DNA from 4 places in the Duganella sp. GW822-FHT06D06 genome. Region 1 is predicted to be linked to each of the others. Evidence: predicted binding sites of a transcription regulator. Region 1 holds the regulator's gene; each other region holds the start of a gene.
What was found. The regulator sigma-54, encoded in region 1, starts transcription at its own class of promoters, with help from an activator protein. The targets are predictions, from matches to a motif close to TGGCANGNAANCTGCTTT.
Positions count from the first base shown of each region.

Region 2: a site for sigma-54 is predicted at 2,368-2,385, ahead of AC1RMD_RS09745 (PEP-CTERM sorting domain-containing protein). Genes of this name have one in related genera too.
Region 3: a site for sigma-54 is predicted at 2,786-2,803, ahead of AC1RMD_RS06725 (circularly permuted type 2 ATP-grasp protein). Genes of this name have one in related genera too.
Region 4: a site for sigma-54 is predicted at 4,416-4,433, ahead of AC1RMD_RS15515 (ANTAR domain-containing response regulator). Genes of this name have one in related genera too.

Region 1 is NZ_JBXALQ010000014.1:101,969-107,945, forward strand. Features, by position in the region: gene AC1RMD_RS22935 (KpsF/GutQ family sugar-phosphate isomerase) at 1-196, shown strand, start outside; gene AC1RMD_RS22940 (KdsC family phosphatase) at 196-726, shown strand; gene lptC (LPS export ABC transporter periplasmic protein LptC) at 739-1,332, shown strand; gene lptA (lipopolysaccharide transport periplasmic protein LptA) at 1,361-1,942, shown strand; gene lptB (LPS export ABC transporter ATP-binding protein) at 1,945-2,697, shown strand; gene AC1RMD_RS22960 (RNA polymerase factor sigma-54) at 2,703-4,181, shown strand; gene hpf (ribosome hibernation-promoting factor, HPF/YfiA family) at 4,259-4,618, shown strand; gene AC1RMD_RS22970 (alginate lyase family protein) at 4,717-5,652, shown strand; gene AC1RMD_RS22975 (enoyl-CoA hydratase/isomerase family protein) at 5,685-5,977, shown strand, end outside.
Region 2 is NZ_JBXALQ010000004.1:218,048-224,024, reverse strand. Features, by position in the region: gene AC1RMD_RS09765 (foldase protein PrsA) at 1-221, shown strand, start outside; gene AC1RMD_RS09760 (hypothetical protein) at 218-790, shown strand; gene AC1RMD_RS09755 (hypothetical protein) at 884-1,249, shown strand; gene AC1RMD_RS09750 (alpha/beta hydrolase fold domain-containing protein) at 1,291-2,298, shown strand; gene AC1RMD_RS09745 (PEP-CTERM sorting domain-containing protein) at 2,427-3,131, shown strand; gene AC1RMD_RS09740 (hydrolase) at 3,294-3,980, shown strand; gene AC1RMD_RS09735 (hypothetical protein) at 4,053-4,295, shown strand; gene AC1RMD_RS09730 (Crp/Fnr family transcriptional regulator) at 4,467-5,213, shown strand; gene AC1RMD_RS09725 (TonB-dependent receptor) at 5,580-5,977, shown strand, end outside.
Region 3 is NZ_JBXALQ010000003.1:107,106-113,082, reverse strand. Features, by position in the region: gene AC1RMD_RS06745 (ABC transporter substrate-binding protein) at 1-385, shown strand, start outside; gene AC1RMD_RS06740 (hypothetical protein) at 389-1,090, opposite strand; gene AC1RMD_RS06735 (HEAT repeat domain-containing protein) at 1,505-1,954, opposite strand; gene AC1RMD_RS06730 (hypothetical protein) at 1,965-2,615, opposite strand; gene AC1RMD_RS06725 (circularly permuted type 2 ATP-grasp protein) at 2,836-4,266, shown strand; gene AC1RMD_RS06720 (alpha-E domain-containing protein) at 4,276-5,226, shown strand; gene AC1RMD_RS06715 (transglutaminase family protein) at 5,240-5,977, shown strand, end outside.
Region 4 is NZ_JBXALQ010000007.1:218,797-224,773, forward strand. Features, by position in the region: gene grpE (nucleotide exchange factor GrpE) at 1-269, shown strand, start outside; gene dnaK (molecular chaperone DnaK) at 389-2,335, shown strand; gene dnaJ (molecular chaperone DnaJ) at 2,459-3,586, shown strand; gene can (carbonate dehydratase) at 3,690-4,367, shown strand; gene AC1RMD_RS15515 (ANTAR domain-containing response regulator) at 4,502-5,125, shown strand; gene AC1RMD_RS15520 (CmpA/NrtA family ABC transporter substrate-binding protein) at 5,397-5,977, shown strand, end outside.

The DNA.
Region 1 (5,977 bases):
CCAGGACTTCACCAAGGTCGTGATCCGCGACGTGATGCACGCCAACCCGCGCAGCATTTCACCGGAAAAACTGGCGGTCGACGCCGTGGCCGTGATGGAACAGTTCCGCATCAACCAGATGCTGGTGACCGACGCCGACGGCAAGCTGGTCGGCGCGCTGCACATCCACGACCTGACCCGCGCCAAGGTGATCTGATGACGGACTTGACCTATGTGGAACGCGCCGCGCGCGTCAAGCTGATGATCTTCGACGTCGACGGCGTGCTGACCGACGGCAGCCTGCACTACGGCGCCGACGGCGAGGCGCTGAAGACCTTCAACGTGCACGACGGCCTGGGCATCAAGCTGCTGCAGGAATCCGGCGTGCAGACCGCCATCATCAGCGCGCGCACCTCGCCGCAGGTGATCAAACGCGCGGCCGACCTCGGCATCGTCCACCTGCACCAGGGCGGCCACGACAAGCTGACGCCGTTCAAGGCGCTGCTGGAAAAGACCGGCCTCACCGCCGACCAGGTCGGCTTCATCGGCGACGACGTGGTCGACCTGCCGATTCTGACGCGCGTCGGTTTCGCCGTCGCCGTGCCGAACGGCCGCGCCGAAGTGCTGGAGCGTGCCCACCACGCCACGCTGGCCGCCGGCGGCCGCGGCGCGGTGCGCGAAGTGTGCGAGCTGCTGCTGCACGCGCAGGGCACGTACGAGCGCGTGATGGCGCAATTCCTGGTTTGACGAGGATAGCCCATGCGTAAAAAAACAGCCCATCGCTGGCAGCTGACCGTCATCATGATGGTCGGCGTGTTTGTCGCCGTCGGCAGCTTCTGGCTGGTGCAGGTGGTCAACCAGGCCGGCCAGGATGCGCAGGTGGACCAGCATCGCAACGAGCCGGACTACATCATCGACCGCTTCAGCATGGTGCGCATGAACAAGACCGGCCAGCCGGCCTACATTATCTCCGGCGAGAAGCTGACCCACCGGCCGGTCGACGATACCTCCGTCATCGACAAGCCGTATGTGCACAGCCTGGCCGGCAGGCAGCCGCCGATGAATATCCACGCCGACACCGCTTTTGTCGATCAGGGCAATACGCGCGTCAAGCTCAGTGGTAATGTGGACGTGGTGCGCCCGGCCGGGCCGCAGGCGCAGGCGATGCGCATGACCACGCCGACCCTGACCGTGTATCCGGACGAAGAACGGATGGAAACCGCCAGCCCGGTGGCGCTGGAAATGGGCAACGCCACCGCCAACGGCGTCGGCATGAAGGCCAATAACGCCACCCGCGAAGTGCAGTTGGGCGGACGCGGACAGCTGACGATGCCGCCGCGCGCCGGCCATTGAGGAAACAATGATGATGAATGGAATGACGATGAAGAAACTGATACTCTCGGCGGCGATGCTGCTGATGGCGGCCGGCGCGGTCCACGCGGAAAAAGCGGATGCCAACAAGCCGACCAAGATCGATTACGACGACCTGCAAATCGACGACGTCAAGCAGATCAAGACGCTGATCGGCAATGTCGTGCTGACGCGCGGCACGCTGCTGATGAAGTCGCCGAAGGCGGTGGTGACCACCGATCCCGAAGGCTATAACTTCGTCGTGCTGACCAGCACGCCGGGGACGCTGTCGACCTTCCGCCAGAAGCGCGACGGCGCCGGCGACCAGTGGATCGAGGGCGAAGCCGAGCGCATCGAGTACAGCGACAAGACCGACCTGGTCAAGCTGTTCTCGAAAGCCCGGGTGCGCCAGCTGGAAGGCGCGCGCATGACCAGCGAAGTCAACAGCGAGTTCATTTCCTACGACAGCCGCACCGAACATTTCGACGTCAAGAATAACGTCTCCGGCGTCAGCAAGCCGGGCGCCGGCCGTGGCACCATGGTGATCCAGCCGACCATCCGTCCGGCCGCGCCGGCACCGGCCGCATCGACGCCGCCGGCCACGGAGAAGTAAGCATGGAGCCATCCTGCGGTAGCACCCTGATCGTGCGCGGCCTGCAAAAGACCTACGGCAAGCGCCAGGTCGTGCATGACGTGTCCCTGCAAGTCGAATGCGGCGAAGTGGTGGGCCTGCTCGGCCCCAACGGCGCCGGCAAGACCACCTCGTTCTACATGATCGTCGGCCTGGTGCCGTCGGACGCCGGCAGCATCGATATCAGCGGCACCGATATCTCGTCGCTGCCGATCCACCGCCGCGCCTCGCTCGGCTTGTCCTACCTGCCGCAGGAAGCGTCGGTGTTCCGCAAGCTGACGGTGGAAGAAAATATCCGCGCCGTCCTCGAAATTCAAAAAGTGGACGGCAAGCCTTTATCCAAGGCTGCCATTGATGAACGGCTCAATACCCTGCTGGCCGATTTGCAAATCGAAAAGCTGCGCGAGAACCAGGCGCTGTCGCTGTCGGGCGGCGAGCGCCGCCGCGTGGAGATCGCGCGCGCACTGGCGACCAATCCGCGCTTCGTGCTGCTCGACGAACCATTCGCCGGGGTCGACCCGATTGCCGTGATTGAGATCCAGCGCATCGTGCGCTTCCTCAAGGAACGCGGCATCGGCGTCCTCATTACCGATCACAATGTGCGCGAAACGCTGGGCATCTGCGACCGCGCATATATCATCAACCAGGGCACGGTATTGGCTTCAGGCCGGCCAGACGACATCATCGCCAACGAATCGGTGCGTCGCGTGTATCTGGGCGAACACTTCCGTATGTAAAACCCATGAAACAGTCTTTGCAACTGCGCACGTCGCAGCACCTCGCGCTGACACCTCAGTTGCAGCAGTCGATCCGGCTGCTGCAGTTGTCGACGCTGGAGCTGCACCAGGAACTGGAACAGCTGCTGACCGATAATCCGCTGCTGGAGCGCCTCGACGACCCGCTGGACCGCTCGCTGCGGCTGCTGTCGGACGGCGCCATCAGCCAGCAAGCCCCGGTCGGCGACGCGCCGCCCGAAGGCCCGCCCAACACCCAAGAGGCGCCGGCCGCCGACGCCGACAACTACGACGGCCCGGCCGCCGACACCGAAAGCACCAGCAGCGACGCCGACGTCGACTGGAGCGACGCCGGCCGCAGCAAGGCGCCCGACGACGAGGACTCGCGGCCGCAACTGGAGGCCAGCCACTGCACCTTGCGCGAGCACCTGATGGAGCAGATGCGGGTGACGGTGCTGGAGATGCGCGACCGCGCGCTGGTCGAGCTGATCATCGACGCGCTGGACGAAAACGGCTACCTCGAAGAATCGCTGGAAGAAATCCTGGCCCGCCTGCCGGAAGAGCTGGAACTGGAGCTCGACGAATTGCAGACCGCCTTGTCGATGCTGCAAAGCTTCGACCCGATGGGCGTGGGCGCGCGCAACGCGTCCGAATGCCTGGCGCTGCAGATCAAGCGCTTGCCGGGCATTCCGATGGTCACGCGGCGCATGGCGCTGGCCATCGTTGAAAATCATTTGACCTGGTTTGCCCAGCGCGATTTCAACAAATTGAAGAAGGCGCTGCTGTGCGACGACGAAGATTTGCGCGAAGCACAAACCGTCATCCGCCAGTGCAATCCGCATCCGGGCTCGGCGTTCGCGTCGGACGTGTCGGACTACGTGGTGCCGGACGTGATCGTCAAAAAAGCGCGCAACGGCTGGCAAGTGAGCCTGAACAACGACGTCATGCCGCGCCTGCGGGTGAACGCCATGTACGCCAACCTGCTCAAGCAGGGAAAAGGCGAGGGCGCGATGGGCGCGCAGCTGCAGGAAGCGAAGTGGCTGATCAAGAATATGCGCCAGCGTTTCGACACGATTTTGCGCGTTGCACAAGCGATAGTAGAACGACAAAAGAACTTTTTCTCCCATGGCGCGGTTGCCATGCGCCCCCTTGTGCTTCGCGAAATTGCTGATACACTGGGTCTACACGAGAGCACTATTTCTCGTGTAACAACTCAAAAATATATGCTGACCCCGCACGGTATGTTTGAGTTGAAATATTTCTTTGGCAGCCATGTCGCCACTGAAGCGGGGGGAGAAGCAAGTTCGACGGCGATACGCGCACTCATTGTGCAATTGACAGGAGCAGAAGACCCGAAAAATCCTTTATCCGACAGTAAGATTGCGGACATGCTGGGAGAACAAGGCATGGTGATTGCGCGACGCACTGTTGCCAAATATCGCGAAGCGTTGAAGATCCCGCCAGTCAGTCTCCGTAAATCTTTGTAGTTACTTGGTTCCTGCGCGCCCGGCGCTAATGGGCTCCGCACTAACCGTAAGAAGCGACATTATCTTTAGGAGTGTGTATGAATCTCACCATCAGTGGACATCATCTCGAAGTGACCTCGGCCATCCGTGAATACGTGCAGAACAAGCTGGAACGCGTCACCCGCCACTTTGATCAAGTGATTGATATTGCTGTCATCCTGACTGTAGATAACCTCAAAGAGAAAGAGAAACGCCAGAAGGCTGAAATCAACCTGCGCATGTCGGGCAAAACCGTCTACGTGGAAAGCCTGTCCCAGGACCTGTACGCCGCCATCGATACCTTGATCGACAAGCTGGATCGGCAGGTCATGAAGTACAAAGCCAAGGTCCAAGAGCACGGCCACGATGCGATCAAGCATCTCCCGGATAGCTACGAACCCGCTGCCGCCGCCCTATAACAACGGCCCCGGCACCATCAAACTAAGGGCGCAGAGGCGCCCTTTTTTGCGCCCAAATGGTTTAGAGTAAACGTTTTCCTCATTGCAACGGGCGTGGCATGAAACGAGCTAAACTATTTACGGCATGGATGCTGACTCTGGCGATGCCGGCCGCGCTGGCATGCACCGCGCCGCCGCCGGCCGTGATCGACATCGACGCCAACAGCTATTACTCGGATGCGCACCATTCCGTCATCGATCCGGTGCTGCGTGCGCGCAATATCGCCCACACCAAGCCGATCGACGACTTCCTGGCCGGGGTGGCGAAAAACGCCAGCCGGGGCGACGCCGCCTGCGCGCTGGGCTGGCTGGAGAGCTGGGCCGGGCAACAGGCCTTGCTGGGCAAGCTGTCCAGCGAACAGGCCTGGTATGTGCGCAAGTGGACCCTGGGCGGCATGGCGTTGAGCTACGCCCGCGTCAAGCCGGCCGCCAGCCCGGCGCAGCAGCAAGCCATCGAAGCCTGGTTCAAGACGCTGGCCGACGCCACCATGGCGCATGCCGACGCGCGCAGGGGCACGCGCAACAACCACTACTACTGGGAAGGCCTGGCGGTGACGGCGGTGGGCGGCGTCACGCACGACGAGCGCTACCTGGCCTGGGGCCGCAAGGTGTTCGAACATGCGATGGGTCAAGTTGCGGCGGACGGTGCGCTGCCGGCGGAGATGGAGCGCGCGGCCAAGGCCTTGCACTACCACGTGTTCGCGGCCGCGCCGCTGGTGATGAGCGCGTCCATCCTGGACCTGCGCTCGGCCAAGCTGGACCAGCTGATGCGCTACACGCTGGCCGCCGCGCAAGATCCGTCGGCGATGGAAAAGGCCACCGGTTTCGCGCAGCAGCGGGCTAACGCCAGCGAGCTGTCGTTCGCCATTATCTATGCGCGGCACGAGGGCAGGGCGGAGCTGATGCCGGCCAAGGCCAACTTCCAGCCGCGCCTCGGCGGCGACCTCAACCTGGCCAATCCGCTGGAGCATCTGGCGCCCCGCAACTCGCAGTAGAATAGGGTTTTTTCCACCACCCCAAGCACCTCATGAGCGAATACGTCCACACCAGCGTCAGCAACGGAACCGGCTTCATCACACTGGACCGGCCCAAGGCCTTGAATTCTTTGTCGCTGGCGATGGTGCGCGATATAACGCAGGCGCTGATGGCGTGGCGCGACGACAGCGGCGTGGCCGCCGTGGTCATCCGCAGCAGCAGCGAAAAGGCCTTCTGCGCCGGCGGCGACATCCGCTTCTTCTACGACGCCGGCCGCGCCACGCCGCAGGGCGGCAGCGCGCTGGTGGAAGATTTTTTCACCGAGGAATACGCGCTCAACCACCT
Region 2 (5,977 bases), on a different contig from region 1:
ACGAGGCGGCTTGGGAAATCATCCTGGTCGAGCAGCGCGTGATGGGCTACCAGGCGCCCGACTCGGAGGCGGTGCGCTATGCCGCCAGCAACGCATTGGCGCGCGTGTCGGCGCGGCAGCAACTGGCCTCGCTGCGCAAGCAAGTGCTGCGCGCCGCGCAGATCGACATCAACCGCAGCCAGCTCGATCAGCCGCTGCCAACCTTGGACGACGCGCAATGAAACCTGCCCTGATCGCCGGTGCCGCTTGCCTGCTGCTGGCCGGCTGCTGGTTGGCCTGGCGCGGCGACGCCAGGCTGCCGTTGCGCGTTGATGCGGCGCAGGGCGCGGCGCCGGCCGGCGCTGACGCCGCGCGCGGCGCGCAATGGCCGCCGCCGACGCCGGAACCCGCCGCCGCGCGCGGGTTGAAATTCGTGCCGCTGACGCCGGTCGACAGCAGCGCTTCGGCCTGGCTGAGCATGGCGGCGGCGCGCGAGAACGGCGATCCGCGCAGTCCGCCCATCGAGCGCGACGCCGAACCGCGCAGCGCGCCCACGCCGGCCCAGCTGGCGGACCCGCAAGCCTATCGACAATACGAAGCCGCCCAGCACACCCGCTTGCTGGGCGCCTATGTCGCGGCCGCGACGACCGAGCTGCCGCGTTTGCAGGCCGACCTGGAGCGCGGCCGCCAGGCCGGCATTCCGGCAGACGAATTGGCCAAGCTCGAGGAAAAAATCGCCCGCATCCGCCGCCAGTCGGCTGATATCGTCAAAGAACATCCTCAAATGCAAGCCAATGTCACACGCCGGTAATTTCTATCTGGCAAGATCGCTTCCTGAAGTCACCGATGTGGTCTACCCTTACTGCCTCTGAACGGAGGCAGTCTTTTTTTGGAAGGAAGTGTTATGCAGACCGCAGAAGTCGTGTTTTCGCGGCAGCTGGGCGTGGTGCGCATGGCCTTGAGCGTCGGCGGCAGCGTGATCGCCGAAAGTGCCAGCCAGGAAACCATCGCGCGTGAACTCCAGATCCGGTCGGTGCGCCTCCTGACCATAGACGGCGTGTTCACGACCGAATTGCCGACCACGGAAAAGACGCTGGCGGAGGCCTCGGCCGTGGGGTTCGCCGAGCCGATGCCGGCGCTCAAGCTGGTCGCCGCCTGTTCGGCGGTGGGCGAAACGGTGGGCTTTCTGTTCCCCGAACGCCGGCGCCGCCCGCGCGAACCCTTGGCCGCCGGCAAGCCGGATACGCCTGGCACGCCGCAACGGGATTGACGCGGCCGGCGCGCTGCGCGCTTGTGGCATACTCGGCGGCTATGACGCCTGATCCCATCGCCCGTTTCCTGTCCGCTGCCGCCATGCTGTGTGTGCACATGGCGGCGTCCGCGGCGCCATGCGTGGAGCCGCCCGCCGATCCAGGCAACACCTACGACGCGCAACATACCTACGCCAAGCTGCTGCCCAGCTATCCCACGATCCGCATCGCCGGCGCGGCGCTGCCGGTGGACGTGGGCCGCGTCGCCGACCTGACGTATGCGCAGCTTGGCACGCGCTGCCTGAAGCTCGACCTGTACCTGCCGCTGGCCGCGCGCGCCGACGGCGGCATGCCGGTGGTGCTGCTGGTGCATGGCGGCGGCTGGCGCGCCGGCTTCCGTTCCGAGTTCGCGCCGATGGCGGTGCGGCTGGCGCAGCGGGGCTATGCGGCGGTGGCGCTCAGCTACCGCTTGTCCGGCGAAGCGCTGTATCCGGCCGCCATCCACGATGTGCGCGCCGCCGTGCGCTGGGTGCGCGGCCACGCCGGCCAGTACCACCTCGATCCACGGCGCATCGCACTCGCGGGCGGCTCGGCCGGCGGCCAGATCGCCAGCCTGGCCGGCGTCACCGGCCATCTCGACCGGTTCGATCCGGGCGCCGCCGATGCTGGCGTGTCGAGCGCGGTGCAAGCCATCGTCAACATCGACGGCTTGTCGGACTTTACCGCCGAAGCGGCGCTGAAGTACGAGGACGACCCGGCCAAGCAGCCGTCGGCGGCCGGCGCCTGGTTCGGCGGACGCTACGCGGAGCAGGGCGCGCGGTGGGCCGAAGCGTCGCCGATCCGCTACGTGCGTCCCGGCATGCCGCCGATCCTGTTCATCGCCAGCGCGCAGCCGCGCTTTTCCGTCGGCCGCGTAGCGATGGCGGCCCGCATGACGCAGGCCGGCGTGGCCAGCCAGACCGTCGTCCTGCCGAACACGCCGCACGCGTTCTGGCTGTTCGACCCGTGGCTGCAGCCTACCGTCGACGCCACCGTCGCTTTCCTGAACGACAAAATGCCGCAACGCTAGCGCCGGTTTTTCTTACACCGCCGGCGGCGGCCGACGGCCTAGACCCAGCAAATCAAGGCTTTAGGTTCATGGCCTGTTATTTGCGACAGCTCCCTCACGTTGTTTCCGATGAATCGTGAGGAGCCCCCATGTTGACCAAACTACCCGCCATTCTGTTGTCCCTGCTCATCGTCCTTGTCCTGCCAGCCAGGACGGCGCAGGCGGACGCCCATGCTTTTGTTGTCGACGGCGTGCCGGTCTCAACCGGCGCGGTCGTGGACCTGCCCCCGGGCACGGTCTGGTGGGTCGACAAACATGCCACCAAGGACCTGTACATCCATTTCGCCGTCTCGCCACCGGTGCCGCCGCCACCGGTGAAAGGCTTCCGTGTGCAGGACCCCACCGGGCGCATCATCAACGTCGGCGGCAACCTGGACGGCCCGCCTATCCAGCAGGGCAAGGAAGTGCTGATCAAGTACAAGGGCGGCGAAACGCTGGCCATCCCCGGCAAGTTGTTGCTGCCGGGCCAGCCGAATCCCGCCGACCCGGGGTCGTTGAAGGGTTTCGTCACCGGTCCGACCGCTGAACTGGCCCCGGACGAGGCCCGTCTCGCGATCCTGGAACTACTGGCCCAGCCCGAGCTGAGCGAGCTGTTTCCCGTGCCGATAGACCTGTCGTACTTTCATTACGATTTCTTCGGCACGGTACCGTTCCCGGTCTTTGCGCGGGAAGTCACGTACACCAGCGGTACTGGTGTCGGCAGCACCATCTTCCTGGTGCCGGAACCCGGCACGCTGGCGCTGGGCGCCGCCGCCGTGCTGGTCTGGCTGGCGCAGCGCCGGCGCGCGGTCTAGCGTGCGGATGGTGCGCGGGTGGTGCGGATTGCGCGGCCCGGAAAAGGGTAGCCCGGCCTCTCCATTTAGCCAGTGGCGCGCCCACGGGGCCGGGCCTAAGATGGTCGCAGCCGCGCTGAATGCAGCGGGCGCCGTATTCAACCCATCCCAATGGAAGCCACCATGACCAATCCCAAACTTGAAGTATTGACGCCGACCAACTGCCAGCTGATCTTCATCGACCAGCAACCGCAAATGGCCTTCGGCGTGCAATCGATGGACCGCCAGGCGCTGAAGAACAACACCGTGGCGCTGGCCAAGGCCGCCAAGGTGTTCAACATCCCGACCACCATCACCACCGTCGAAACCGAAGCGTTCTCCGGCCACACCTATCCGGAGCTGCTGGATGTGTTCCCCGGCAAGCCTATCCTGGAACGCTCGTCGATGAATTCCTGGGACGACCAGAAAGTGCGCGACGCGCTCAAGGCCAACGGCAAGAAGAAGGTGATCGTCTCGGGCCTGTGGACCGAGGTGTGCAACAACAGCTTCGCGCTGTGCGCGATGGCCGAGGGCGACTATGAAATCTACATGGTGGCCGACGCGTCCGGCGGCACCTCGAAGGAAGCCCACGACTACGCGATGCAGCGCATGATCCAGGCCGGCGTGGTGCCGGTGACCTGGCAGCAGGTGTTGCTGGAATGGCAGCGTGACTGGGCGCACCGCGACACCTACGACGCCGTGATGGCCATCGTGCGCGAGCACTCGGGCGCCTATGGCATGGGCGTCGACTACGCCTACACCATGGTGCACAAAGCGCCACAACGCACCACCACCAGCCACGAAACGCTGGCCGCCGTACCGGCAAAGTAAGCTCCATTGGACCAGACTGCTATACAATCGCAGTCTGGTGTCCAACAGTTCACTACCGCCCCGGAGGCTGCGATGTCGACCACCCATACTTTCCGTCCCGACTACGTCGGCGCCGAAGTCGTCGAAGCCGGCATTGAAGTTGCCGACCGCAAAGGTCCGGACAGCGCGGCCGCCTATCTCAGCCAGCGCGGCGTGGCGCACACGGTGATCCAGCGCGTGGTTGCCGAGCCGGAACATCGCCGCAATCCCGGTCGCTTGCGCAACCGCGACGAGCGCCTGCTGGAAGAAGCATCGCGCTTCAAATTCAAGCTCTGAAGGGGCGGGCGGGCCTAGGCGGATACTGACCGCCGTAGGACAGGGACCACATCCCCCTATGTTCCCAGCCTACATATGGCCCGTACGTGCTCCTATAATCGACTGCACATGGCGCGGATATAGTGTTGTTCATCAGGTCGCAACGATAAACAACCCCCCAAGAGGCTCGCCATGTACCATGCTACTCATCCTTCCGTATCGCAGAAAGTAGCGCGCTCCACGCAGGCAGAAGCATCCGCACCGGTCGTCAGCCTGACCGGCGCCCAGCAAAACGATTTGCTGCGTGCCTTGTCGCGCGAAGAGCTGATCAATCTGTTCGAACACCTGGAACTGGTGCCGCTGGACGCAGGCAAACACCTGTTCGACTTCGGCGACAAAATGGAATATGCCTACTTCCCCACCAACGCCATCGTCTCACTGCAATTCGTGACGGAAGACGGCGGCGCGTCCGAGATCGGCGTGGTCGGCCGCGACGGCGTGGTCGGCGTGTCGATGTACGAAACGGAGCGCGCCAACTGCTCGGCCGTGGTGCAAAGCGCCGGCTACGGCTACCGCATCCGCGCCGCGGTGTTGCGCTCGGCCTTCTTCGACGGCGGCGCACTGGCCCAGCAGCTGATGCGCCACACCAGCGCGCTGTTCTCGCAACTGGCGCAGACGGTGGCCGGCGCGCGCCACGGCAGCATCGAGCAGCGCCTGTGCCGCTGGCTGCTGGAACGGCTGGACCGTTCGCTGTCGAACGAATTGAAAGTCACCCAGGAATCGATCGCCAATCTGCTGGGCGTACGGCGCGAAAGCATCACCTGCTGCGCCGGCAAGTTGCAGGAAAAAGGCATGATCGAATGCCGCCGCGGCACCGTTGTCGTACTCGACCGCAGCGCCATGGAACGCCTTGCCGGCTGCTGCTACGTCCCCGTCTAGTGACACTAGTGCCTGTACCTGGGCGCATGCTGGAGCTGATCCAGCTTGCGTTGCACCAGCCTGTACCAGGCGCTCGCCCATCTGGTCGCCCTGATCGATTCCTCCACCGTTGACGCCGTCATGCAGCGCTGCACCGCCCGCATCTGGCGGTGCAGTGCATAGGCGGCGGGCGGCGGCTTGCGGCGTGTGGGCGAGATATCCATGCCTGTATTCTGGCGCAGTTTCAACACCGCCGTTGTGCGTTGGCACACCGTGCGGCCATCCCGGCCCAACGGCCGGCAGATAAACTAGCGCGATTATCTTCGTGTTCAAAGCGCTTGCCGCTCGTTATACTGCGCCCCTGAGAGACAATACTTGAGGGTGCAGATGGGTAAGCAAGTGAAAGTGTGTGGCGCGTTGGCATTGTGGTCGGTGGGCGCGCTGGCCGCCGCGCAGGCGGCCGAGACGGAAGCGGGCACGGAAAAGATCGACCGGGTCGAGGTCACCGCCACGCGCTCGGCCGGCGCGGTCGATGTGCAGCAGGTGCCGGCGGCGATCACGGTGCTGAAGCCGGACAGCCTGACCCGCTACGGCCAGGGCAACCTCGGCGATATCGCCAACCTGGTGCCGGCCATGTCGGTGCAGCAGCAGGCGCCCGGCGTCAACAACATCACCATGCGCGGACTGGTGGTGCGCGGCATCGTGCCGTCCGAGGTGCAGGATTCGTCGCTGGTGGCGGTGTATATCGACGACATGCCGGTGACGCTGAAATCGTCCAACCCCGA
Region 3 (5,977 bases), on a different contig from region 1:
CGGCGGCCGCGGCGTCGATATCTTTGCTGTGCCGCTGGACACTTACTACGGCCTACACCGCTACGAGGCGGCGATCGACCTGGGCGACTTCGGCATCGAGAACAAGGTGCCGGTGGTGACGCTGGCGATGGTGCGTGTGCCTGGCGCGGCGCTGTATGTCGGCGCCGATTTCACCCAGGTCGGACGGCTGGCCGGCAACCAGGCGGCCAGGATCCTGCAACGCCACACCAAGCCGGACGTCATGCCCATCTTACGCCAGATGACGCCGACGGTGATGGTGGATCCGGCACGCATGGCGGCCTTGAAGGTCACGCTGCCGGCCGCGATGATCGCCCACAAGACCGAGACCAGCAGCGGCTTCTGGCAGATCGACATGGCCAAATAGATACTACTGCATGGCGACTAGCACGAGGATCAGGCCCTGCCCGCTCGCGAGAGGCTGAAGAGCTTTTCCAAGTATCGCGCCGACCGCGTCGCCCGGATCGTCAACGCGCATGGCGTGACCCGGGGTCTCGGAGGTCGTTAACAGATCGCCGACCTTGATGGGCGAGCTATTCGCATCAGCTTTGCAATATACCTTTCCGAAAAGAGCTAGCGGCATGCGGCTTGCATCGGAATCACGCTGATCCAGGATAATCGCCGGCCGGAGATTGCCGGCTCCCGATACGATACCCGCAACCCTTGTGTCATAGGCGTGTCGGCTTTGTGCCAGGACACCCGTATCGTCGATCACCAATACAGTTCCCGGCTCAACTTCATGTGCGCCAACCACATCGAAATGCTCGGCACAATCGGCTCCGGTCAGAATGACGTCACCATCAACCTTGACGTCACCACCAACCTTGATGTCTTTTTCGAAGACTGCACGTCCCCCAACCCCAATGTTGTCCATGAAGCTAACCGAATTGGAGAATTCCGAACCGCTGGCCGTGCTCAGAACGGTGGTGCCAAAATCGCTGGAAAGTGTAATGCGTCCGGCAGACTCCAATAGCACCGAACTCTCAAAACCGGGCGTGGAGTTCTTGATGCTTAAGTTTCCATGTGCTGGGTCCAATGAGATTGCAACTTCATCGGAATTGAGCTTCAGCATGCCAGTCGCATCGGCGATAAACTTGGTCGCTCCTTCGGTATTAGTGATCGCAATAATTCCGTTATTGAGGGCGACGGAACCATCTTTGCCAAGAGCGACACTAATATGCCCCTCGCCGTCGTCGATCGAGATCGATCCGCTGGTATCAAGCCGGATCGCGGTACCGTCATCTCCGTTAATTTGAACTATGCCCGGTTCGGCAATCAGGCTAATACGCTGACGGCCATCCTTAGGTCATCCCTGCCCAAACAGAAATAGACCTTCTGCCAAAATCACTCCGGCTGGATTGAGCCCACCCATGAAAACAGGGTCCGCTCCAATCACCGTACCGGTATTTCCCTCGCCGTCGTTAACGATTACCGGCGCTATGAAGGTTGACATTTGAACGATCTCCTCAGAAAGAAGCGACATGTATTACTGACGTCGATACGAAATATTTCCGGCTTCCTTGCGCACGCCCTCGTCCGGGTCCTTCGTTAACAACTCCTTCACTTTCATTCCGACTTCAGGCGAAAAATTCGTGGACATAGATCTTAATGTTCGCACCCGAACACTGGGATCGACATCGTTCAAGAGCTTTATTACTTGCGGCGACAAGCTTTGCTGGAAATGTTTTAGCGAACCGGCGGCGGCGATGCGAACACGAGGATCTGTATGTGCAGCAGCCTGGTCAAGCACTTCGAGCGCAGCAGGCGTTCCGACAAAGCCGGCAAGCGAAGTCGCCTTCGCTGCAACAGCGATGGACGCTGTACGAGCAAGCGTTATCAGATGAGGGATGACGGACGGCCCAAGTTGAGCCAGTATTTCATACTGTGGTTCATCAACATCCAGGCGCTGCGCCAATTCTTCTATCGAAATCGACATTGGAGTGCTCCTAACAAAAACGTACCAGACTGCTGCTTTGCATCGTCCTGATCTCATCTTCAGCCAAGACAGGCACCCCGACTATGGCGTCCGTTCCTATGCCGTCCCCGCCGATCATTAACCGGGTCACATCTCCAACATGAGACAGTCCAAGAACATGACCTATTTCATGTGCCAAGGTCCATTTTGACGCGATGGTCGCCACAACCGCGCCTTCCCTGTTCCGCGGATGAGTTGCACATCCGTTAAACACTGGATTTGTCGCTTGCACGAAATAAACTACGATGTCACCGAAGACGACATTATTGCGATGGTCATATAACTCAGCCTGCTCTTCGGTGACGGTTCCGTCACAGTTTCCAACGTCCACGGTATTTAACAAGGAGAAATTTTCAATTGCCGACAGCGGTTCCCGACTGGCTTCGCGGACCCCGATAAACGCCGTGTCATAGACCTGTCGCATAAGAAGCAACATTTTGCTAATGCGAATGTCCGGCGCAGTAAGAGTTTTCAAATGGACGGTAATACATTTGACATAAGGGCAAGGCGCAGAAATGAACTGGCGCAAGGAAAGGGGAAAGGCCATGCCGCCCTTTACAGCAGCTGCCTTGACGCTGGCGGGTGTTCCTGCAAGCCGGCAAGAGTCACTTAGGAAGTGCATAAACATCTCCTCACGCTGATACGACATTTCTTATATTTCTAACGGAACAATTTACAAGAGATGCGACTTGTTGGACATCCGGCGCAGCTGAAAGGTTCCGTTTCAAACGCCGACACCTTTGCGGCCGGTCCTGCTGAAGGAGTGGCCGCACCAAGATTGGGCATTTTCTCTGGCACGTTTCTTGATAGAAGAGAAATGTACTCATCAGGGAATGTTCGATATGGCTAAATTCTTCAACGAAATGACCGCCGACGGGCTGGCCCACCATGCCAGCGCCGAGGTACGTGAACACTACCGCGAGTTTTGCGGCTGGCTGCAACGCCAGTCGGCCGAGACCATCGAGCGCAAGCGGGCCGAGGCCGATTTGACCTTCCGCCGGGTCGGCATCACCTTCGCCGTCTACGGCGACGATGCCGGCACCGAGCGGCTGATCCCCTTCGATACGATACCGCGCATTATTCCGGCGGTCGAATGGAAGCAGCTGCAAACCGGGCTGGTGCAGCGGGTCCAGGCGCTGAACATGTTCATCCATGATATTTATCATGACCAGAACATCATCAAGGCCGGCATCATCCCCGCCGAGCAGATCTACAAGAACGCCCAGTACCGGCCGGAGATGCAGGGCATCAAGGTGGTGTCGGACATCTATGCGCATATCGCCGGGGTCGACATCGTGCGCGCCGGCCAGGGCGAGTTCTACGTGCTGGAGGATAACCTGCGGGTGCCGTCCGGCGTCTCCTACATGCTGGAAGACCGCAAGATGATGATGCGGCTGTTCCCCGAACTGTTCGCCCGCAACAAGATCGCGCCGGTCGACCACTATCCCGACTTGCTGCTCGACAACCTGCGTTCGGTGGCGCCGATGGGCATCAACGATCCCACCGTGGTCGTGATGACGCCGGGCATGTACAACTCGGCCTACTTCGAGCACGCTTTCCTGGCGCAGCAGATGGGCGTGGAGCTGGTCGAGGGCAAGGATTTGTTTGTCAGCGATAACACGGTGTTCATGCGCACCACGCGCGGCCCCAAGCGGGTGGACGTGATTTATCGCCGCCTGGACGACGATTTCCTCGATCCGCTGGCGTTCCGACCGGATTCCTCGCTGGGGGTGCCGGGGCTGCTGTCGGTGTATCGCGCCGGCCGCGTCTCGCTGGCCAACGCCATCGGCACCGGGGTGGCGGACGACAAGTCGATCTATCCCTTCGTTCCCGACATGATCAAGTTCTACCTGTCCGAGCAGCCGGTGCTGAACAATGTGCCGACCTACCAGTGCCGGAAAAAGGAAGACTTGGCCTACACGCTGGCCAACCTGCCCGAGCTGGTGGTCAAGGAAGTGCATGGCGCCGGCGGCTACGGCATGCTGGTCGGCCCGGCCTCGACCAGACAGCAGATCGAGGACTTCCGCCGGCGCCTGATCGCCAGGCCGGACGGCTATATCGCCCAGCCGACGCTGGCCCTGTCGGCCTGCCCGACCTACGTGGAAAGCGGCATCGCGCCCCGCCACATCGATCTGCGTCCTTTCGTCCTGTCCGGCAAGACCATTTCGATGGTGCCGGGCGGCCTGACCCGCGTGGCCTTGCAGGAAGGCTCGCTGGTGGTGAACTCGTCGCAAGGCGGCGGCACCAAGGACACCTGGATTTTGGAACGCTAAGGAGAGCCCATGTTAAGCCGTACCGCCGATCACCTGTTCTGGATGGCGCGCTACACCGAGCGCGCCGAAAACACCGCCCGCATGCTGGACGTCAACGTGCAGACGTCGATGTTGCCGCAATCCGACGAGGAAAACGCCCACGGCTGGCGCGCCATGCTCGGCATCTCCGAGCTGCAATCCGCGTTCGACCGCAAGTACGACTCGCTGGAGGCGCGCGCCGTCATCGATTTCATGGTGCGCGACCCGGACAACCCCTCCTCCATCGTGGCCTGCCTGACCGAGGCGCGCGAGAACGCCCGTGCCGTGCGCGGCACGCTGACCACGGAAGTATGGGAAATCCAGAACCAGACCTGGCTGGACATGCAGAAACGCCTGGACAGCGATCTGCTGGAAACCGATCCCAGCAAGTTCTTCGAGTGGGTCAAGTTCCGCTCGCATTTGTCGCGCGGCGTCACGGTTGGCACCATGTTGCGCGACGAAGCGGTGCATTTCATCCGATTAGGCACCTTCCTGGAGCGGGCCGACAACACCGCCCGCATCCTCGACGTGAAGTTCCACGGCGGCGGCGCGGAAAACACCGCCGAGACCATGACCCAGCGCGATTTTTATTACTGGGGCGCGCTGCTGCGCTCGGTGTCCGGCTTCGAGATCTACCGCAAAGTGTATCGCGACGTCATCACCCCGGCCCGCATCGCCGAGTTGCTGATGCTGCGCGGCGATATGCCGCGTTCCTTGCTGGCCTGTATGGACGAGGTGGTCCAGAATCTGCTCGAGGTACGCAATGACGTTTCCGCCGATACCGAACGCTTCGCCGGCCGCCTGCGCGCCGAACTGCAATTCGGCAAAATCGACGACATCCTGGCGAACGGCCTGCACGACACCCTGACCGGCTTCCTGGCCGATATCAATCAACTGGGCAATCGCGTCAGCCGGGATTTCCTGGTGCCGCTGGCGGCTTGACACGAGGCACTCTATGCAACTGACGATACGGCACGAAACACGCTACACCTACACCACGCCGCTGGCCTACACCATCCAGCAGCTGCACCTGACGCCGCGCGCGGAAGCGCAGCAGCACGTGTTGTCGTGGAACATCGCCATGCCGGGCCAGGTGCATGCCTACACCGACGCCTACGGCAATCTGTCGCACATGATGACGATGAACGTCCCCCACCAGGGCTTGACCATCGTGGCCGGCGGCGTGATCGAGACCACCTGTCCGAAACAGGGCCGCATTCCGAACGGCGACAGCCTGTCGCCGCTGATCTACACGGTGTCGACCCGGCTGACCGAGCCCACGCCCGGCATCCTGGAACTGGCGGCCTCCTGCCTGCCGGATGGCAAGGCGCGGACCAGGGACCTGATCCGCCTGGCGGAGCACATCTTTGGTGCGGTCCGGTATCAAAGCGGTGCGACCGCCGTGACCACCACCGCCAGCGATGCGTTGGCGCTGGGTGAAGGCGTATGCCAGGACCACGCGCACCTGTTCCTGGCCTGTTGCCATGCGCACGGGATACCGGCGCGCTACGTGTCCGGCTATATCGATCCGGAAACCAGCGACCACGCCGCCAGCCACGCCTGGGTGGACGCCTGGGCCGAGGACCAGGATTACACCGGCTGGGTCAGCGTCGATGTGACCCACGCGCGGCTGATGACGGACGCCTATTGCCGCCTCGCCATCGGCCGCGACTACGATGCGGCGGCGCCGGTG
Region 4 (5,977 bases), on a different contig from region 1:
CCCTGAAAGTCGAAACGCCGTCGATCGAATCGCTGAAGGAAGGCGTGGAAATGACGCTCAAGCAGCTGTCGTCGGCTTTCGAGAAAAACCGCCTGCTGGAGATTCTGCCGGCCCAGGGCGAGAAGCTGGATCCGAACAAGCACCAGGCGGTCGCCGTGGTGCCTGCGGACCAGGAAGCCAATACGGTAGTTTCCGTACTGCAAAAAGGCTATATGATCGCGGACCGCCTGCTGCGTCCCGCCATCGTGACCGCGGCGCAAGCAAAGTAGTGAGTCGCGGCAGTGCCGCGATAAACAAAAGCAAATTTCGCCGAACTAAGCACTTGAAAACATACAGCTTTTCCACATATTAGTACCATCTGAACTTTAGCAAATAAGGAAGAAAAATCATGGGTAGAATTATCGGTATCGATCTGGGAACCACGAATTCCTGCGTTTCCATCATGGAAAATGGTCAGCCAAAGGTAATCGAAAACGCCGAAGGCGCGCGCACGACGCCATCGATCATTGCTTACCAAGAAGATGGTGAAATCCTCGTTGGCGCGCCGGCGAAACGCCAGGCCGTCACCAATCCGAAGAACACGCTGTTCGCCGTCAAACGCCTGATCGGACGCAAGTTCGACGAAAAAGAAGTGCAGAAGGACATCGGCCTGATGCCTTACTCGATCATGAAAGCCGACAACGGCGACGCATGGATCGGCGTGCGCGACAAGAAACTGGCGCCGCCGCAAATCTCGGCTGAAGTGCTGCGCAAGATGAAGAAAACGGCGGAAGACTACCTCGGTGAAGAAGTCACCGAAGCCGTCATTACCGTGCCTGCGTACTTCAACGACTCGCAGCGCCAGGCCACCAAGGATGCCGGCCGTATCGCCGGCCTGGACGTCAAGCGCATCATCAACGAGCCAACCGCGGCCGCACTGGCTTTCGGCCTGGACAAGACCGAAAAGGGCGACCGCAAGATCGCCGTGTATGACTTGGGCGGCGGTACCTTCGACGTGTCGATCATCGAGATCGCCGACGTCGATGGCGAAAAACAGTTCGAAGTGCTGTCGACCAACGGCGACACCTTCCTGGGCGGCGAAGACTTCGACCAGCGCATCATCGATTACATCATCGAAGAGTTCAAGAAGATCAACGGCCTGGACCTGAAGAAAGATCCGATCGCCCTGCAACGCATCAAGGCTTCGGCCGAGCGCGCGAAGATCGAACTGTCGTCGTCGCAGCAGACCGAAATCAACGAGCCGTACATCGCCATGGCGAACGGCGCGCCGGTCCACCTGACCTTGAAGATGACCCGCGCCAAGCTGGAATCGCTGGTCGAGGAACTGATCAACGCGACCATGGAACCATGCCGCATCGCCATCAAGGATGCCGGCGTCAAGGTTTCGGACATCGACGACATCATCCTGGTCGGCGGCATGACCCGCATGCCTAAGGTGCAGGAAAAAGTTAAAGAGTTCTTCGGCAAAGACCCGCGCAAGGACGTCAACCCGGATGAAGCCGTCGCCGTTGGCGCCGCGATCCAGGGCTCGGTGCTGTCGGGCGAGCGCAAGGACTTGCTGCTGCTGGACGTGACGCCTCTGTCGCTGGGTATCGAAACCCTGGGCGGCGTGATGACCAAGATGATCCACAAGAACACCACGATTCCTACCAAGTTCTCGCAAGTGTTCTCGACCGCCGACGACAACCAGCCTGCCGTGACCATCAAGGTCTACCAGGGCGAGCGTGAAATCGCGGCCGGCAACAAGGGCCTGGGCGAATTCAACCTGGAAGGCATCCCGCCGGCATCGCGCGGCACGCCACAGATCGAAGTGACCTTCGACATCGACGCCAACGGCATTCTGCACGTCGGCGCCAAGGACAAGGCCACCGGCAAGGAAAACAAGATCACGATCAAGGCCAACTCCGGCCTGACCGAAGCTGAGATCCAGAAGATGGTGAAGGATGCCGAAGTCAACGCCGAAGAAGACAAGAAAGTGAAAGAACTGGCCGAATCGCGCAACCAGGCCGACGCGCTGGTGCACTCGACCCGCAAATCGCTGACCGAATACGGCGACAAGCTGGAAGCGGGCGAGAAGGAAAAGATCGAAGCCGCGATCACCGACCTGGAAGGTTCGATCAAGGCCGGCGACAAGGCCGAGATCGACGCCAAAGTGGCATCGCTGTCGACCGCTTCGCAGAAGCTGGGCGAGAAGATGTACGCCGACATGCAGGCGCAGCAAGCTGCCGCCGGCGGCGGTGCCGAGGGCGCGCAGGCTGGCGCTGGCGCCGAGCAGGCCAAGCCGCAGGACGACGTGGTCGACGCCGACTTCAAAGAAGTCAAAGACAGCAAGTAATATCGCCATCCCCGCGCCAGCGGGGAGGACGAGCGCCGAGTCGTGCGGCCGTGGAAACGGCGCCGGCTCGGCTTTTTAGCATAAACAGTACATCAGTATTCAATACAGCAAGGTGCCGACAATATGGCAAAGCGAGATTTCTACGAGACACTTGGTGTCGCCAAAAACGCGTCGGAAGACGAGATCAAGAAGTCGTATCGCAAACTGGCGATGAAATACCATCCGGACCGCAATCCGGACAGCAAAGAGTCGGAAGAAAAATTCAAGGAAGTTAAAGAAGCCTACGAGATGCTGACCAATCCGGAGAAGCGCGAAGCGTACGACCGTTACGGTCACGCCGGCGTCGATCCGAACATGGGTGGCGGCGGTGGCTTCGGCGGCGGTGCCGGCGGTTTCGGCGATGCCTTCGGCGACATCTTCGGCGACATCTTCGGCGGTGGCCGCGGCCGCAGCCAGGGTCCGCAGGTATATCGCGGCGCCGATTTGCGCTATAACCTGGAGATCACGCTGGAGCAGGCCGCGCACGGCTTCGACACCACCATCCGCGTACCGTCCTGGGACAAGTGCGACACCTGCCACGGTTCGGGCGCCAAGCCCGGCACCTCGCCGGTCACGTGCACGACCTGCGCCGGCCACGGCCAGGTACGCATGCAGCAGGGCTTCTTCAGCATTCAGCAGACCTGCCCGAAATGCCACGGCACCGGCAAGATCATTCCCGAGCCGTGCGCAGCCTGCGCCGGCCAGGGCCGCATCAAGCGCAACAAGACGCTGGAAGTGAAGATCCCGGTCGGCATCGACAACGGCATGCGTATCCGCTCGTCCGGCAACGGCGAACCGGGCACCAACGGCGGGCCGTCGGGCGACCTGTATGTGGAAATCCACATCAAGCCGCACAGCGTGTTCCAGCGCGAAGGCGACGACCTGCATTGCGAAATGCCGATCTCGTTCGCCAAGGCGGCCTTGGGCGGCGACATCGAGGTACCGACATTGTCTGGTAAAGTGTCGTTCACGATCCCTGAAGGCACCCAGTCGGGCAAGACCTTCCGCCTCAAGGGCAAGGGCATCAAGGGCGTGCGCTCCGGCTTCGCGGGCGACTTGTTCTGCCACGTGGCGGTCGAGACCCCGGTCAAGCTGACCGAGAAACAGAAGGACATGTTGCGCGATTTCGAGAAGCTGACCACCGAAGGCGGCGCCAAGCACAGCCCGCAAAGCAAAACCTGGCGCGACAAGGTGAAGGACTTTTTTGAATAAAGGTTTCGAGTAACTGCGACGTCATGCAGACTTGGTAATATCGGACCGCCGCGCCACCTTCTTTGGGTGGACCGGCGGTCTTCTTATGTACGAGAGGAGCATCATGAGTGATCTGGACAACAGCAATTCCCCGTTGCGCGAACTGCTGGACAACAACCGCCGCTGGGCCGAAACGGAAGTCGAGCGCGATCCCGACTTCTTCAACCGCCTGGCGCAGCAAGCTTCGCCGGAATACCTGTGGATAGGCTGCTCGGACAGCCGGGTGCCGGCGAACGAGCTGCTGGGCCTGGCGCCTGGCGACGTCTTCGTCCATCGCAATATCGCCAACGTGGTGGTGCACTCGGACTTGAACTGCCTGTCGGTGTTGCAGTTCGCGATAGATGTGTTGAAGGTGAAGCACGTGATCATCGTCGGCCACTACGGCTGCAAGGGCGTGCACGCGGCGATGACAGGCACCCGCATCGGCCTGGCCGACAACTGGCTGCGCCATGTGCAGGACGTGCACCAGAAGCATGAGCGCTACCTCGGCGACATCCTGCCGAGCAAGAAGCGTTCGGAGCGCCTGTGCGAGCTGAACGTGGTGGAGCAGGTGGCCAACGTCTGCCAGACCACCATCGTGCAGGACGCCTGGGACCGCGGCCAGAACGTCACGGTGCACGGCTGGGTCTACGGCCTGAAGGACGGCAAGCTGCACGATCTGGAAATGACCGTCACCGCCGCCCATGAACTGGCGCCACGCGTGGCCAAACGCCTGAGCGAATACGAGGAAGAAATCGCCTGATTTCCGACGCGGTCCGTTGCTAAGCCGTCGGCGGCGGACCGCTATCGCTGGCAGGGTATCGGCTTTGTGCCGTAGAATGGATTGATTCTTGCTTGCATAAGTCTCATGAACCAACTCCAATTCCTCGCATGACCATGAAGCATTTACGCATTGTGGTCGTCAACACCGTCATCCACGCCGGCGACGAGGATGATGAATCGCTGCGCGCACAGGCCGAGCGGGCCCGCGCGCTGCGCATCGGCCTGCTCGAAGCGGGCTACGACATCATCGCTTCGTTGCCGCCGGACATGTATTTGCCCGAGCGCATAGCCCAACTGCAACCGGACATGATCATCGTCGACGCCGAATCCGACGCCCGCGACGTGCTGGAACACATCGTCATCGCCACCCGCGACGAGCGCCGTCCCATCGTCATGTTCACCGAGAGCGACGACACCGAGAGCATGGAGGCTGCCATGGCGGCCGGCGTGTCGGCCTACATCGTGGCCGGCCTGCAGAGCGAGCGCATCAAGCCGGTGCTGCAGGTGGCGCTGGCGCGCTTCAAGCGCGAGCAGAAGCTGCTGGACGAACTGTCCGACACCAAGAGCAAACTGGCGGAACGCAAGATCATCGAACGCGCCAAGGGCTTGTTGATGGAACGCCAACATTTCACTGAAGAGCAAGCCTTCCAAAAGCTGCGCAGCATGGCCATGAGCAAGAACCTCAAGCTGTCCGAAGTCGCCCAGCGCATCCTGGATGTGGAAGACTTGCTCGGCTAAATCCCGTCCAAAATGATGCACTGCGCAATAGCAGTGCGTTTTCGGCGCCATCGTACGGCGCTGTCATCCGCGGTATCCCCACATCCTCCCTCTGTAAACTTGCTGGCACAGACATTGCATAGCTTGTAGGCAAGCGCAACGATGCGCTTGCTGTACCTCGCCAACGGCGGTGAGGTCCACCAGACAACGACGTCTACACTCATGAATCCGTTCATGTTGGGTAGACTTTTTTTTTGCCGTTTTGTCTTGCTGACTACATGAGGGATTTGCGATGGAATACGAAGAGCCAAAAGCGGGCAACGACCTGCCGTCCGAAACTGTGAACACCAAGCGTCGGCAAATCATTCATGGCGCAGGCCTGGTAGCGGGGGGAAGCATGTTGGGATTGGCAACGGGTGGGGTGTGGGCGGCGGGATCGGACAAGCCGGAGAAGGAAGAAGTCAAGATCGGCTTCATTCCGCTGACCGACTGCGCGTCGGTGGTGATGGCCTCGGTGCTGGGCTTCGACAAGAAATACGGCGTCAAATTCGTGTTGAGCAAAGAGGCCTCCTGGGCCGGCGTGCGCGACAAGCTGGCCAACGGCGATCTCGACGCGGCCCATGTGCTGTATGGCCTGCTTTACGGCGTGCAGATGGGCATAGGCGGCCAGAAGAAGGACATGGCGGTGCTCATGGGTCTCAACAACAACGGCCAGGCCATCACGCTGTCGAAGAAGCTGGCCGACAAGGGCGCCGTCGACGGCCCGTCGCTGGCCAAGCTGATGCAGACGGATCGGCGCGAATACACCTTCGCCCAGACCTTCCCGACCGGCACCCACGCGATGTGGCTGTACTACTGGCTGGCCGCCAACGG